Regions from separate parts of the Photobacterium sp. GB-210 genome, predicted to be linked through region 2. Evidence: riboswitches for the same ligand, from Rfam matches in the RefSeq annotation. Region 2 holds a riboswitch; the other holds the start of a gene.
What was found. Region 2 has a riboswitch for lysine ahead of C9J38_RS06560 (Na+/H+ antiporter NhaC family protein). Riboswitches for the same ligand answer to the same signal wherever they lie in the genome.

Region 1 (8,309 bases), on a different contig from region 2:
TATTTGGTGAAGGTAAGATGTTCTTACCGCAAGTCGTAAAATCGGCTCGAGTAATGAAACAAGCGGTTGCCTATTTAGAACCGTATATTGATGCAGAAAAACAAGCTGGACAAACCAACGGTAAAATTCTTCTAGCAACCGTTAAAGGCGATGTTCACGACATTGGTAAGAATATAGTTGGTGTGGTACTGCAATGTAATAACTACGAGATCATCGATCTTGGGGTGATGGTGTCATGCGATAAAATTCTAAAAGTCGCCAAAGAAGAAAACGTCGATATTATTGGCTTGTCGGGTTTGATCACGCCATCGCTTGATGAAATGGTCCATGTTGCCAAAGAAATGGAGCGACAAGGATTTGATATCCCTTTGCTTATCGGTGGTGCAACAACTTCTAAAGCCCACACGGCGGTTAAGATTGAGCAAAACTACAATCAGCCAGTAGTGTATGTATCTAATGCATCACGCGCAGTAGGTGTTTGTTCTGCGTTATTGTCTGATGAACAAAAGCCAGCGTTTGTTGAGCGTTTAAACCAAGAGTACGATGTGGTACGTGAGCAACATGCGCGTAAGAAACCACGTACCGCACCTATTTCGTTAGAAGAAGCACGTGCTAATGCGGTTAATATTGATTGGCAAAATTATACGCCGCCAGTACCGAAAAAAGCCGGTGTTCACACCTTCACTGATTTTCCTGTAGCTGAAATTCGTAAGTATATCGATTGGACGCCATTTTTCATGACGTGGTCATTAAGTGGTAAATACCCAACGATTCTTCGTCATGAAGTTGTGGGTGAAGAAGCGACTAAGTTGTTTAATGATGCTAATAAAATCTTAGATGAGATCGAGAAAACAGGCATGATTAAAGCTAACGGTGTGTGTGGTTTATTCCCTGCCAATAATGTCGGTGATGATATTGAAGTGTACACAGACGATAGCCGAACTGATGTTTTAACTGTGCTGCATGGTTTACGTCAGCAAACCAAAAAGCCGAAAGGTCCTAACTATTGTTTATCTGACTATATTGCGCCTAAAGAGAGCGGCAAGGCTGATTGGATTGGCGCTTTTGCGGTAACAGGTGGGATTGGTGAATATGACATTGCTGAGCAATTTAAAGCAAAAGGTGATGATTACAATGCCATTATGGTACAGGCTGTTGCGGATCGATTAGCGGAAGCCTTTGCTGAATGTATGCATGAAATGGTACGTAAAGATATTTGGGGTTATGCAGCTGATGAAAATCTGAATAATGACGATTTGATCCGAGAAAAGTATCAAGGTATTCGTCCTGCACCTGGTTACGCCGCATGTCCTGAGCATACCGAAAAAGGTGCTATTTGGCAGTTACTTGATGCTGAGAAAAATACTGGCATGGCACTAACGGAAAGTTACGCAATGTGGCCTGGTGCTGCAGTTTCGGGATGGTATTTCTCACATCCTGATTCTCGTTACTTTGCGGTTGCTCAGATCCAGCAAGATCAGTTAGAAAGTTATGCCGATCGAAAAGGTTGGGATTTGATCGAAGCTGAGAAATGGTTAGGCCCAAATCTTTAATGCTTAATCGATAGTGAATAAAAAAGGCGCTCAATGCGCCTTTTTGTTTATCGGAACTTTATTTGGGTTAGTTAGAAAGAGCTTATTCCAATAAAGATGCGTGCAGTGTGCGAACCACGTCTTTAGCTTCATCTTCATTAATTAAGAAACATAAATTATGTGGGCTAGCGCCGTAGCAAATCATACGAAGGTTATGATCTTCTAGCGCGCCAAAGATATCTTTGGCTGAGCCTTTCGTATCACTCATTTGGTTACCGATAAGTGCAACCAGTGATAGCCCTTGCTCGACGTCAACCACACATAATTGGCTTAATTCTTCAACGACTTGAAGCGGAAGCGTTGGCGCACCGCCACCCGTATCAGTTTGATCTAAGGTCAGTGAAACGCTGACCTCTGAGGTTGTGATGAGATCAACTGAGATTTTATGTTCAGCCAAGATACGAAAGACTTCTGCTAAAAAGCCATATGCATGGAACATATTTAAGCTCGTGAGTGTCACCATGGTTTGGTTGGCACGTAATGCGAGTGCTCTAAATAGTGGCGCTTCTTCAACGGATTGTCTGATCCAAGTACCGCCTTGCTCTGGTGCTTTTGATGAACCTACAAATACTGGGATCTGTTGACGAACAGCAGGTACTAGGGTTGATGGGTGTAAAATTTTAGCACCAAAGTTTGCCATTTCAGATGCTTCGCTAAAACTGATCTCTTTGATCGGTTTAGCGGCCGATGTAATACGTGGGTCGGTAGTGTATAAACCCGGTACGTCAGTCCAAATCTCTAATGTGCTAGCATTTACGGCTTCTGCGATTAAAGCGGCACTATAGTCACTCCCCCCACGACCAAGTGTTGTCGTAACACCTTGGCTGTTTGATCCAATAAAGCCTTGTGATACCACGATATTATTGTCTAATAGTGGTAATAATTGCTCAGTCGCTAATTGCTTAATTGTTTCTGGCTGTGGGATCGCTTTACCAAATTGATCATCAGTACGCATGATGGAACGAATATCTACACGTACAGCTGGGGCGTTTAGCTCGACTAATATTTGACTAAAAAGATGGGTTGAAAGCAGCTCGCCATGGCTAACAATTTGATCGGTCAATTGTGCAGAGGTTGTTGATGCCGCATGTTCAGCTAAGGTTGCGATGTTATCAAGTAGGCCGAAAATAGCGTCTTGAATATTTTCTGGGTGCTGAAGTTGATCAAGAACATCTTGGTGGGTTTGGGTCAGTGTCTGAATGCGCTGTTGGCGGGTCGTTGAATCGCTCACGCCATTAGCAAGTTCTACCAGAATATTCGTGACACCAGAGCAGGCGCTGATTAACACAATTTTAGTGTCTGGATTAGCAATAACAATGGCAGCACTTCGGCTCATTGCGGTGTAATCAGCAACACTGGTACCGCCAAATTTTGCGACAGTGAGTGAATCTGAATGTGTTGCAGCCTTGTCCATAATTAATTTCTCCCTAAATAGTAAACACATCACAAGGTAGGCTATTTTTTCGGGAGTATTCCCGACATCCTGTCAGGAGAGCATAAGAGGTGAATAGTCACTCACCCAGAAGCTCCCCACCAATGTCAATCATTGACCTTGGTGACAGCTAGAAGGATTCAACCTTCATAGCCGATATAACTCATCCCCTAATCAGTTATACCTCGGCGTTACTCTCCCTCTCATAATGGCGATTGGATGGGGTCCTGTCATTATGATACCTAGGTAACGCTCCTCTTCCGTTTAAAGTCGTACTGTTTGAATAATAAGTGCTTGAATAAAATATCATCTTATTGAATAAGATTCATCACCCTGTTGTCAAATGGAATATGACAATTTATTTACATATGATATTTCGTCAATGTGTGTCATGGGATCGGTATAGGTCGCTTGCACCAATGAAGGGGCTCTAATACTCTAAAATAGATAGCAACGCGTTCCACATAAAAATATCGACAGGGACAATGACTTTACGGAGCAAAAGAATGACAATTACCAGCTTTATCCCACCGCATCGAACCCTCATGGGGCCGGGACCATCAGATATTTATCCGCAAGTATTACAAGCGCTTAGTCGTCCTACGGTAGGGCACCTTGATCCATTATTTATCGGCATGATGGATGAATTAAAACAATTGTTGCAATATGCCTTTCAAACCCAAAATGCCTTTACCATCGCTGTTTCAGCGCCAGGTAGTGCAGGAATGGAAGCCTGCTTTGTTAATCTCGTTGAAGCTGGGGATAAAGTACTAGTTTGCCGTAATGGCGTTTTCGGGGAACGGATGCGGGAAAATGTCGAGCGTTGTGGTGGTGTTGCTATCGTTGTGGATAACGAATGGGGGGCGGCGGTTGATCCTTATTTAGTGGATCAAGCGTTACAAAACGATCCTGAAATTAAAATTGTTGCTTTTGTACATGCCGAAACCTCAACCGGCGCATTGAGTGATGCGAAAACATTGGCGGAAATTGCCCGTAAACATGATTGCTTAACGATTGTTGATGCGGTGACATCACTTGGTGGTGTTCCTTTGCTGGTGGACGAGTGGCAATTAGATGCGGTTTATTCAGGTAGCCAAAAGTGTTTGTCCTGCACGCCGGGGTTATCGCCATTAACGTTTTCTCAAAAGGCGATTGATAAGATCCAACGACGTAAAACCAAAGTACAAAGCTGGTTTTTAGATCAAAGTTTGGTGCTAGGTTATTGGAGTGGTGAAGGTAAGCGTAGCTATCACCATACTGCACCTGTAAACAGTTTATATGCGTTGCATGAAGCCTTGGTATTATTGCAAAACGAAGGGTTAGAAAATGCATGGCAGCGCCATCGAAATGTCCATGAAGAGCTTAAAGCAGGGCTTGAAAAGCTTGGGATCCAATTTGTGGTAGAAGAAATGTCACGTTTGCCCCAACTCAATGCGGTTTATATCCCTGAAGGCGTTGATGATGCTGAGGTACGTAATGAGTTGCTGCAACGTTACAACTTGGAAATCGGAGCAGGTTTAGGTGCGTTGGCAGGTAAAGCGTGGCGTATCGGTTTGATGGGCTATGGTGCGAGAAGTGAAAATGTTGCGCTGTGCTTAAAAGTGCTAGAAACCACATTGAAGTAATTTATTGATGAGTAAATAAAAATGGCTACCAATTGGGTAGCCATTTTTTATAGTTATTTAGCAGCAGACGTTGCCTTTGCTTCGCTGTTTTGCTGCTCAAAATTTAAAGATGGGAATAAGAACAGCGCTTCATCTCTGATTTGTGATGCTTGCTCTTTATTGCCGAGGGCATCGTAAGCGAGGATCAGGTTTTGATACAGTGCCGGTCGCGGCCATGTTTTCGCTTTCTCGGTTGCCCATTGAATATAGTCTTCAATTAATGCTGGCTTATTACTGCTAATTCCGAGTTGTAACTGGGTTAACTGCAAATCCCAATCAAAACGGTTTTTCCACGACCATGGATTATTCACCTTTAGTAAGTATTCAATATTGACTGGTCGAGTGGTTTCAAATTTAGTTAACTGCCAACCTGAATACAGGGTCGTTATCATAAAGCTAGAGATAAAAATTGGTACAATAAGTGCGAAAACTTTCAGCCCTAGTACGTAGCTTAATGATTGGCGATGATATTTGGTGGTGAGGTTATCTACCCAAAATATCAGTATGATAAAGATCAGCCAATGGACTAATGAATGGTAGAAAGGATACTCAAGTTGGGTATGCAGAACGATAGGGAAAAACAATCCTATTAAGGCTAACTGGGTACCATTAGGCGCTTTTCTTATTTTTACCATTACCGCAAATGCAGCAAGCAATAAGCCGATAAGTGGGACTATACCGCCTTCGTCTGCCCAGAAAAGTAACTCGTTATGTGGGTGATCTAAGCTAGGAACACCTGCATGTTGTGCTGGATCTTCATTGTGCCATAACGCTGTTTGTGTGATGTAAGCTGCTTCAAACTTTCCATAGCCATAACCAGTGAGTGGTTTAGTAGTAAACATATCATAGGCTTGTGGGAAGTGGATTGCTCTTAAACTTTCTAGACTGGTGCTGTTTTCTTTTGGTGACCAATTCTCTGTAGATGAAATATTCCATGCTAAACAAAGCCCTAATGTAATCATTAACAACCATAAACGTTGAGCTTGTTTTGCGGCAAAGCGACGTAAATACGGCAGCATTAGTACTATACCGATAATTGCGCCTAGCCAGCCTGTACGAGAGTTCAATACCACTAATATTGGAATCGTTAGTATAGGTGTTATCAGCAAAGTGACATGTTGCCATGACCATTTACCGCGATATAGCGGAATACGTGCTAATAGATACGTACCAATCACAAGCCCTGTTGCAAGAAAACTCGCCATCACATTTGGTTGTTGAAAAATACCATAAGGGCGGTTAGCGATAGTGTCATAGCCGATAGGGTTCTTTGCTGGGATCCAAAGGTATTGATACCACGCAAATACGGCTTCAATGAGTACCCCAATTAAAATAAACCATAACAAACGTTGGCGTTGCTGGTGGGTAAAAACGAATTGCTGCAAGCTGACAAAAAACAGAAATCCAGCCCACAAGGTAAACAAGCGATTAAACGCCGCTCCTGCATCAGCATTGGAATAAAAAATGGGGAGAGTCAGCAGTACACAACAAGTAAACAATAATAGTGTTAGGCGTGAATAACGCCAGATTTGTTGGCGACAAATTTCCAGTAAGCCGAAGGAGATAGCAAAACTAAAAGGGATCCAAACTGCAGCGTTAAACGAGAGCTCAAGCCCTGAACCGCCGGGATTATGTTGGAAGTAGTGCATAGCAACAATAAAAATAACACCGATTGTTGCAAGGAAATAGCGTACCAATGGTTTAGAAATCCGTTTCTTTTCTAATCTGGTACCTTCGAGTTGTAACACTGTCATGGTTGTTCCTGAGTATGAATAAGCAAACAGGCTGAATAAAATCAGCCTGTTATCATATACTAGCGTGTTTTCATATTCTAACCTAGCAGCGGTTTAAGGAACCTTGCTGTATGTGAGCCTTTCACTTTCGCTACATCTTCAGGTGTTCCTGTTGCAATGATCTCACCACCACCGCTACCGCCTTCAGGACCAAGATCGATGATCCAATCTGCGGTTTTTATTACGTCTAAGTTATGTTCGATCACCACAATGGTATTACCTTTATCACGCAATTTATGCAGTACTGTTAATAGCTGCTGAATATCGTGGAAGTGTAATCCGGTTGTTGGTTCATCCAGAATATAAAGTGTCTTTCCGGTATCGCGTTTCGATAACTCTTTTGCGAGTTTTACACGTTGTGCTTCACCGCCTGATAAGGTTGTCGCCGCTTGACCTAAACGAATATACGATAAACCAACATCCATTAAGGTTTGTAACTTTCTTGCAATAGCGGGAACCGGATCAAAGAATTCTCGTGCATCTTCAACCGTAAGCTCTAACACTTCATCAATGGTTTTACCTTTGTAGCGGATCTCTAAGGTTTCACGGTTATAACGTTTTCCTTTACAGGCATCACAAGGGACATAAACATCGGGAAGAAAATGCATTTCAACTTTAATAACACCATCACCTTGGCAGGCTTCACAGCGACCACCACGAACGTTAAAACTAAAACGCCCTGGTTTATAACCACGGGAACGGGCTTCTTGAGTGCCTGAAAAAAGCTCACGAATAGGGGTGAAAATACCGGTATAAGTGGCAGGATTTGAACGCGGAGTACGACCAATCGGGCTTTGGTTAATGTCGATAACCTTATCGAAATGTTCTAGATCTTGGATCTCACGATACGGCGCAGGTGTGCCAGTTGTTGCACCATTTAATTTGTGATGAGCAATTTCAAAGAAGGTATCGTTAATAAGTGTTGATTTTCCTGAGCCAGAAACACCGGTAATACAGGTAAATAAACCAACAGGGATTTCAACATTGACATCTTTTAGGTTGTTACCGGTAGCGCCCAGTAGTTTGACGGTTTTTTCGGGATCAAACGGTGTTCGCTCTGCAGGAATTTCAATTGCTTTTTTACCGCTGAGGTATTGTCCTGTTAATGATTCTTTTGATTTTAAGATATCTTTAACGCCACCTTGCGCAATGATATTACCACCGTGAACACCCGCACCAGGGCCAATATCAATCACATAATCTGCAGCACGAATGGCATCTTCATCGTGCTCAACCACAATCACGGTATTTCCTAAATCACGAAGATGAATTAAGGTTTTGAGTAGTCGTTCGTTATCACGCTGGTGGAGACCAATGGAAGGCTCATCTAAAACGTACATCACGCCCACAAGCCCTGCACCAATTTGGCTGGCAAGACGAATACGTTGTGCTTCACCGCCAGATAAAGTATCTGCACTACGAGATAGGCTCAGGTAGTTTAAGCCAACATTGATTAAGAAACTTAAACGCTCGTTGATTTCTTTTAAGATCTTTTCTGCAATTTGCGCCCGTTGCCCTGTTAAAGCTAGCTCATCGAAGAATTGGTGTGCGCCGCTAATGCTCATTTCACAGATTTGTGGCAAGTTGGTTTCACCAATAAACACGTGGCGTGCTTCTTGGCGTAGGCGCGAACCATGACAGCTTGAACAAGGCTTAGTCGAAACAAACTTTGCGAGCTCTTCTCTTACTGAGTTAGATTCGGTTTCACGGTAACGACGTTCCATATTATTGAGGATCCCCTCAAATGGATGGCGTCTTACGGTAATATCACCACGATCGTTGATGTATTTAAACTCGATCTCTGTATTGCCAGAACCGTTTAAAATGA
Region 2 (8,309 bases):
TTGAACGGTGTAAAAATTTGCGACTGGCAACAAGAGCAATTACTAAGTCAACTTGGCATTATTGTGCTTTAAAGGCTCTAAAACTGTCGGTATTATTGAATAAAATAATACCGACAAACAAAAAGCTATTTCTTACCATTCACCTTGGTTTTGCATCGAAGCCCAAGGTTCAGCGGGTTCTAGTGCGTCACCTTTTTGTAGCAGTTCAATCGAAATGCCATCAGGTGAACGAACAAATGCCATATGTCCATCACGGGGTGGGCGATTAATGACAACACCATTATTTTGTAAATGAGCACATAAATCGTAAATATTATCGACGGCAAAAGCGAGGTGACCAAAATTACGGCCACCAGTGTACGATTCTGGATCCCAGTTATAAGTTAGTTCTAATAAAGGCGATTGTGTTTCTTTTGCCGTTTCTGCCTGATTAGGTGCAGCTAAAAATACGAGAGTAAAACGTCCACGTTCGCTTTCTTTTCGTCGAATTTCTACCAAACCAAGCTTGTTACAGTAAAAATCCAGTGAAGCATCTAAGTTGCTCACTCGTACCATGGTATGTAAGTATTCCATTCTATTTCCTAGCTTTTATACAAAAAAATCCCCGTTGTCTAATACTTAGCATAAAGCAAATGCGTATTAAAACGAACGGGGATTATTAGATTTTATGATCTAATATTAATGTATTTATTTATGCTGTTACCGCTTGCAGTTGTTTCTTATGACGACGTAGGTGAATCGTACAACATGCAAGGAACCAAACAGAGCTTACTGCAATACCCGCAATTGTTGAAGATAAGATACCCATTGCCAAATAACCTAATAGTGCGCCAAAAGCGACAGTAATAGCATAAGGAAGCTGAGTCATAACGTGATCCATATGGTGACTACCTGCACCTGTTGCAGACAAGATACTTGTGCTTGAAATAGGTGAGCTGTGATCACCAAATACCGAACCTGCAAGTACTGCAGATAACATCGGCATTAATAGGTGAGCATCACTTGCTACCGCCATATCACCAGCAAGTGGCAACATAATACCGAACGTGCCCCAGCTTGTACCTGTCGCAAATGACATTGCACATGAAAGGATGAAGACTAATGCTGGTAGTAATTCCGTTGGGAACCCCCCTTTTGTTAAAGAGGCTAGGTATTGGCCTGTAGACATATCACTCACAACAGTACCGATCGTCCATGCAAAAAGTAGAATAATGATTGCAGGGATCATCGCTTGTACACCTTGAGGTGCCGCAGTTAACCAAGTCTTACGTGGCAGCTTTAAACGTAAAGCTAGAAGAATAGAAACAGCTAGGCTACATAAAGATGCATTAACCAATGAAGCACCTAGATCGGTATGCTCTAAAGAAGCAATTAAGCTAAAAGCCTCGCCTTTTGCGCTTAATACTTCAGCACCACTGATGATCATAAAGATAACGCTTGAGACTGTCAGTGTCAGAATAGGCAATACCATATCAATCATAGTACCTTGGCCTTCAGACTCAGTCGTAATTTCTAAGCCTTTAGGGTGGCCTTTAGATTCATCCCATAGCTTACCTTCTTCTGCCCATGCTTCGTGTTGACGCATTGGACCAATGTTAAGTTGGAAGAAAATAACAACGATAACCATTAATAGCGTAAACACGGCATACAAGTTCATTGGGATCATCTGAACAAACAATGAAATAGCACTGATATCGGTAATATGGTTTGTTACTAAAATACCGCTAAGAATAGCAATAATGTAAGCACCCCAAGAAGAAATTGGCGTGATAACACAAACAGGTGCAGCCGTTGAATCAAGTAAATAAGCAAGCTTTGCACGTGAGATATTGAAGCGATCTGTTACTGGACGACAAATAGGCCCCACAGATAAGCTATGGAAAAAGTCATCAATAAAGAAAGCAAAAACCATTAAACCCGTTAGCATATTTGCGCTACGGCGATCTTTACAGCGACGAACACCCCATTCAGCAAATGCTTTAGTTGCACCTGTTGCTGTCATTAAGCTGATCAAACCACCGAGCAAAAGCATAAAGATGATCATATTAACGTTACCGCTATTTACAGCACCGTCTGCCCAAACAAGGCCTACAACTTTATTTATGATATATTGAAGCGCCGCTAAAGGGCTGTAATCATTAAGAAGGATTGCGCCTGCAACAATACCAAGGCCAAGTGATAACAATACACGTCGTGTAGTGATTGCTAAAACAACCGCCAGTAAGGGCGGTACAACAGATAGCAGGGAGTCAGAATATTGAACTAGATTCATGGATCTCTTAAACACCTATATTAGGTGGAGATCTACCGAAAGGATAGAGAAACAGATTTCAGGAGAAAAAATACTTCTTCGTATCCCTTAGGGTAGCGCTCCATAGACAAAATAACTATGGCAGTTCTGCACTTATTTAATGCAGACCCAGCGATTGTTGACGACACAACAAACACTTCGGCGCCGACTCCTTTCCCCAGACTTCAAAGGTGTCACCCTCCATCCGGATACTTTTAGGCAGCGCGCCTCTACTCAAAGGATTGAAATTTGATGATACCTATTAATTTTGCTTAGGCAATAAAAAGCAGACAGAAAATGCATATTAATTGTAAATATTGTTACTGTTGATGGCATGTTAACCAATTAGTAGCGATATATTCCATTTAGATAATCGCTCATTCTGTTATGCTATTAGGCTGATTTTGTTCTGGTGTTGTCATGGCGTGTATATTCCCAGCATAGCCACCTTTAATTAAATCTTTTCTTACCTCTGCCACTTCTTGTGGTGTAACAGGTACAGTTCTATCACCTAACTTATCTCGGACAAAGCTAATTAATTTCGCAAGGTTGGCATCACTGAGCACCGAGTTAAAGCTACTCATAGGCATAAAGTTACTGTCTTGTTCCATGAAGTTTGGCGATAAACCACGAATGGTAACGGCAATGGTATCGTAAGGATCACTGTGCATAATTATCCCGTTGTTAAGCAGCGTAGGGGCGATCCCTTTCCTACCTTTACCGTCTTTACCATGGCATGCACCACAGGTTTGCACATACACACCATATAGTTTGGCTTCGTTTTCAGGATCGTTGCTACTTAACGGTTTTAGCTCTACGGTTTGAATATCAACAGTGGCAGGTACCAAATCACCAAAGCCTGGTGGGGTAAGCTGAGGAACCGAGCTATCTAACTCGTTATATTTATCACCAGTGATCAAGTATTCCGCAATGGCTGCAACGTCTTGCTTTGTTAAGAAGCGGGTACTGTTTTGTACCACTTCCGCCATACCACCAAATGCGGTTCCTTTATCTGAATGACCCGTTTTTAAAAACTCGGTTAATGTTTTTACATCCCAACGGTCTTGGTATAACTCTGTTGCGGTAATATCCGGAGCCTTCCAGCCATCAATTAAATTGCCTTGGAATAACTCTTTTTCTATCAAAGCTTGTGCAATGTTACGTGGTGTATGACATTCAGAACAGTGACCTAACCCCATGGTTAAATATTTACCCCGTTTCCATTGTTCAGTGGCATCGGCTGGGTATTGCAAAGGATCGGTATTAAGAAAGGCGATATTCCACCCAAGTAGTCCTAACCGGATATTACTTGGGAACATCATCTTATTTTCTTCATTACGAGTATTCACAAAATTGAGCGATTGCATATAAGCCCAAAGTGCTTGTGTGTCTTCATCTGTCACATACTGATAAGACGAGTAGGGCATCGCTGGATAAAGGTAACCATGCTTGCCTTTACCTTTATGTAGCGCATCGTAAAATTCATCATAGGTGTAGTCCCCAATACCATAGGTTGGATGCGCTGAAATGTTGGTTGAATAAAGCGTACCAAATGGCGTTAAAAATCCTAAACCGCCGCCAAATGGTTCGCCACCCTCACCAGTGTGACAAGCAATACAATCACCTGCGTAGGCAAGATATTGCCCTTTACTGACCATATCCGGATCAAGCGCTGCGAGTTTCTCGTTTTGTCTATTTCCTTGGTGGCGAATATAAGCGCCTAATGCTTGAATTTCGCTATCGCTGAGCTGCTCTGCAAAAGCAGGCATGAGATTGTTTAAGCCATATTTTACCGTTGCAATAATACCTTCAACACTGCCATCGTGAAGCCAGATATTATCGGTTAGGTTTGGCGCACCAATCGCAGTATTACCTTTTGCATCACTGCCATGACAAGCCGTACAGTTAGCATCAAATACAGTTTTACCGAGTTCAAGGTTAATAGCTGGCTCTGCGATAATGCGGTTTTTTTCAAGTGAAGCGACATAATATGAGACATGCTCAATTTCTTCTTCAGTCAGAATATCTTTCCAACCAGCCATGACCCCATTACGACCTTTAACAATCGAATGATGGATCGCCTCATCACTGCCACCATAAAGCCAAACGGTATCACTTAAATTAGGGAAATGAAGTTGACCTTGTGCTTGATTTAAATGGCAAGCCGCACAATGGGTTTGAAATAAAGCACGACCCGCGACCACAATTTCAGGCGAGGTACTTAAAGTTTGAAATGATGTATCGCCATTAGACATTTGGCTAATTTGTTTGGCTAACGAGGTGGGAGAGGTTGAAGCTGCTTCACTACTTGATTGCCACTTCATAAGCCCTTGCCAGTTTCCCATGCCTGGGTAGAGTACCAAGAAAATGGCAGCAATAATGAAAGCAAGAAGATAAGAAAGGAGTAGAAGGTTAGGTACGGCGGCATCGTTTTCATCAATACCATCAAAGCTATCGACGGTCCGATTAGCATTGGCGGCACTGTTTTTCTTCCAGTAGTAGGCAACAACGACGATCATTATTGCGAGAAAAATCAGGGTTAGGGTAATGACCCAACCACTCCAAAAAGTACTCATGGTCGTACTCCTTGATCTTGTCCCAGACTTTGTAGATAGGCGATTAATGCCTGTGCCTTAGTTTTACCTTTTACTTCTAAGCGCGCCTGTTTAATTTCCTTATCAGTGTAAGGAACACCAAGCGTACGTAACGCAATCAGCTTTGCATCAATGTCTTCACCATCGAGTACTTGCTCAAACAGCCAAGGATAAGAGGGCATAATCGACGTTGGTACAACATCGCGGGGATTTCTTAAGTGGATGATGTGCCATTGATCTGAATATTTTCGACCTAAATTGGTGAGATCAGGTCCGGTACGTTTTGAACCCCATAAATTGGGATGCTCATAAATATCGTCACTTTCTCGGCTATATCGTCCATAACGTTTAATTTCTGCATTTAATGGACGAACCATCATGGTATGACAAGTATGGCAACCTTCACTGATATATATATCGCGACCAGCAACTTCTAACGCGGTTAATGGCTTCGCGCTTGATTGTGCAATTAACTTATCTTGGTAAAAAAAAGCAGGAAGTACCCATACTAAGAATGAAAAGGCAGCAACCAAAGTTGTTGCAACAATAAGGATCACTACAGATGAGGTAAAATCTTTATTAATCATGAGTATCTACCTTTTCTGTTGCCGCATTTTGATGCTTAACTGATCTAGGCTTTGGCTGTTTTAGCGTTCTGTATAGGTTATAAATCATTAGAATTATACCTAACACAAACAACGCACCACCGATAAAGCGAACTAACATCCACGGTGCACTGAAGTTCATCGCTTCGACAAAACTATAGCTAAGCGAGCCATTAGGATCTTCTTTTAGCCACATGTAGCCCTGTCCGATCCCAGCTATCCACAGTGCAACGGCATAAAGTACAATCCCAATATGTGCAAACCAGAAATGCCATTTAACTAAACGATTTGACCACAATTGCTCGTGACCATATAAACGAGGAATAAAGTAATAAAATACGGCAATGGCAGACATGCCAACCCAACCTAGGGCTCCTGAATGCACATGACCGATGATCCAATCGGTATTATGCGCAATCATATTAAACCAACGAATGGCTAATAATGGCCCTTCAAAAGTCGCTAGCGCGTAGTAAACAATGGCAGAGAAGAAAAACCACATAATGTAATCGTGCTTAAGTTTCTGCTTATTATTGAGCAAGGTCATGATGCTATTAAACGCGCCACCCCATGAGGGAAGCCATAAAATTAACGACATCACAATGCCGAGATTTTGTAACCAATCTGGCACAGAAGAATAAATAAGATGGTGCGTACCAGCCCAAGTATAAAAGCCGACTAAGCCCCAAAAATGAATAACAGATAAGCGATAAGAGTAAATAGGGCGCTCGGCAATTTTGGGAATGAAATAGTAGTTCATACCAATGATGCCAGCGGTTAATAAGAAACCAACCGCATTATGTCCCCACCACCATTGCACGATAGCATCTTCAGCCCCTGAGTAAATAGAGTAAGATTTCCACATCGTGACAGGCAATTCGAGATTGTTAGCAATAAAAATCATCGCAATAACAATAATAAACGCGCCGTAAAACCAGTTAGCAACAAAGATATGATGAACGGTACGTTTGGCGACTGTCATAAAAAACACAATGGCGTACATCACCCAGATAACAGCAATTAAGACATCAATTGGCCATTCAAGTTCGGCGTACTCTTTTGAGGTAGTAAAACCTAATGGCAGGGTAATAAGGGCAAGAAGAAGGATAAATTGCCAACCCCAAAAGACAGACCAAGCAGCAGTGTTATTATATAGCGGTGTTTTACAGGTGCGTTGAACAATATAAAAGGACGTTCCCATTAAAAGATTGACGACAAAGCCAAAAATGACGCCATTAGTATGCAATGGACGGAGACGACCAAATTGAAAGTATTCAGAATCGAGGTTAAGGGCAGGCCAATAAAGTTGCGCAGCTAAAATAACACCAATTAACATAGCTATGAACGCCCAACTAACACTCGCGATCATAAAGTACTTAACGATTTTATAATTATACTGAGTATCCATCGTCATAACCTTAGCAAGTAATGCCGTTTATTGTGATTGATGGCTGGTATCTGTTTTTACGCTACTAAAGTAATACGCGAGATCCTTCATATCTTGATCACTTAAATCTTTAGCATAACCCTGCATTAATATCGCTAAACCATCAACACGTTGATTCTGTTTGTATGCTTTAAGTGCAGCGACCAAATATTGCTGCTTTTGGCCTTGTAAGTTGGGATAGGTATCCGTTGCTGAAATACCATCGACACCATGGCATGTCATACAAACAAGGGCTTTTTGTTTCCCGATCTCAAATTGTTGTTTCGGTGTCATTTCATCGGCTGATGAAACGAGGGGAGTTACAACTAAAACCACAAACAAAAACCGCTTAATGGATAGGATTAAAGACATGCTCATCTCCCTTTTTATCTTATTTATAGAAGTCGTAATATAGACGCACATTTATAAAGATAGATTATTTTACATTTTCGCAACATCTGTTTTGAGAAAACATCAGAAATTAAAGGAATAAATCAAAATATTTTTCAGTTTATTCTAAAAGCAGTCATGTAATGTGGCTGTTTTTAATTATTTTTTGGTATTTCTTCAAATTGTTAATGATAACTATTTTCGTTACTGTTACTCAAACATTGAAAGGAGTAATCGTACGAATGCTTAATTGTCGACCATCAGTATGGATGTCCACGTATCAATTTATGTTCTGGTTCTCGTATGGGGTGTATTTACCCTTTAGAGGATTATGGTTAGAAAAATTAGGGATTTCAGATGCCGATATCGGGATGCTGATCGGTTTTGGACTTGCCGCTCGCTGTGTGATCAACTTTACATTAACACCTTTATTTCACAAGGTTGGGCATCTCATACCGTTCCTTCGTTGGTCAATGTTTTTAAGCTTGCTCGGCTTTATTGCGTTTATCTGGATAGGTACGATTACGCCAACATTTTGGGTACTTGCATTACTACTCGTGTTATTTAATTTAGCAATTGGTCCTGCGGTAGCGATTTCGGATGCGATATCAAATCACTATGCTCGAGATGATCGACTCGATTATGGCTACACTCGCTTATGGGGAGCGGTTGCATTAACGGTTGCGTCAGCTTGTATGGGATGGGTTGTTCAGAACTTTGGTGTCAGTTCTGTACCAATCATGGGAGCTATTGGCTTGGGTGCAACATTACTAGGTACGCTAATGAAGCCAGCAGTACCTATGGTATGCCACCATGATGAGCAAAAAAGAAAGAATATTTTCAAAGTCTTATGTTGTAAAGAGACACTATTATTTTTATTGGTCGCTTCTTTGTTAGAGGGAAGCCATGGTGGTTATTATTTCTTCAGTACCGTCTACTGGAAAGAACAGGGGCTAAACTCTGATACGATTGGTTATTTATGGAGCCTGTCGACAATTTCTGTG

Region 1: another riboswitch for lysine. It lies ahead of lysC (lysine-sensitive aspartokinase 3); the one in region 2 lies ahead of C9J38_RS06560 (Na+/H+ antiporter NhaC family protein).

Annotation. Positions count from the first base shown of each region.
Region 1 is NZ_PYNU01000003.1:5,442-13,750, forward strand. It holds gene metH (methionine synthase) at 1-1,553, shown strand, start outside; gene lysC (lysine-sensitive aspartokinase 3) at 1,636-3,006, opposite strand; lysine riboswitch at 3,108-3,292, opposite strand; gene C9J38_RS07075 (alanine--glyoxylate aminotransferase family protein) at 3,531-4,649, shown strand; gene C9J38_RS07080 (PglL family O-oligosaccharyltransferase) at 4,703-6,442, opposite strand; gene uvrA (excinuclease ABC subunit UvrA) at 6,520-8,309, opposite strand, start outside.
Region 2 is NZ_PYNU01000002.1:658,951-667,259, forward strand. It holds gene C9J38_RS06550 (Qnr family pentapeptide repeat protein) at 1-72, shown strand, start outside; gene C9J38_RS06555 (VOC family protein) at 133-573, opposite strand; gene C9J38_RS06560 (Na+/H+ antiporter NhaC family protein) at 692-2,272, opposite strand; lysine riboswitch at 2,358-2,531, opposite strand; gene ccoP (cytochrome-c oxidase, cbb3-type subunit III) at 2,668-4,866, opposite strand; gene ccoO (cytochrome-c oxidase, cbb3-type subunit II) at 4,863-5,471, opposite strand; gene ccoN (cytochrome-c oxidase, cbb3-type subunit I) at 5,464-6,897, opposite strand; gene C9J38_RS06580 (cytochrome c) at 6,925-7,287, opposite strand; gene C9J38_RS06585 (3-phenylpropionate MFS transporter) at 7,548-8,309, shown strand, end outside.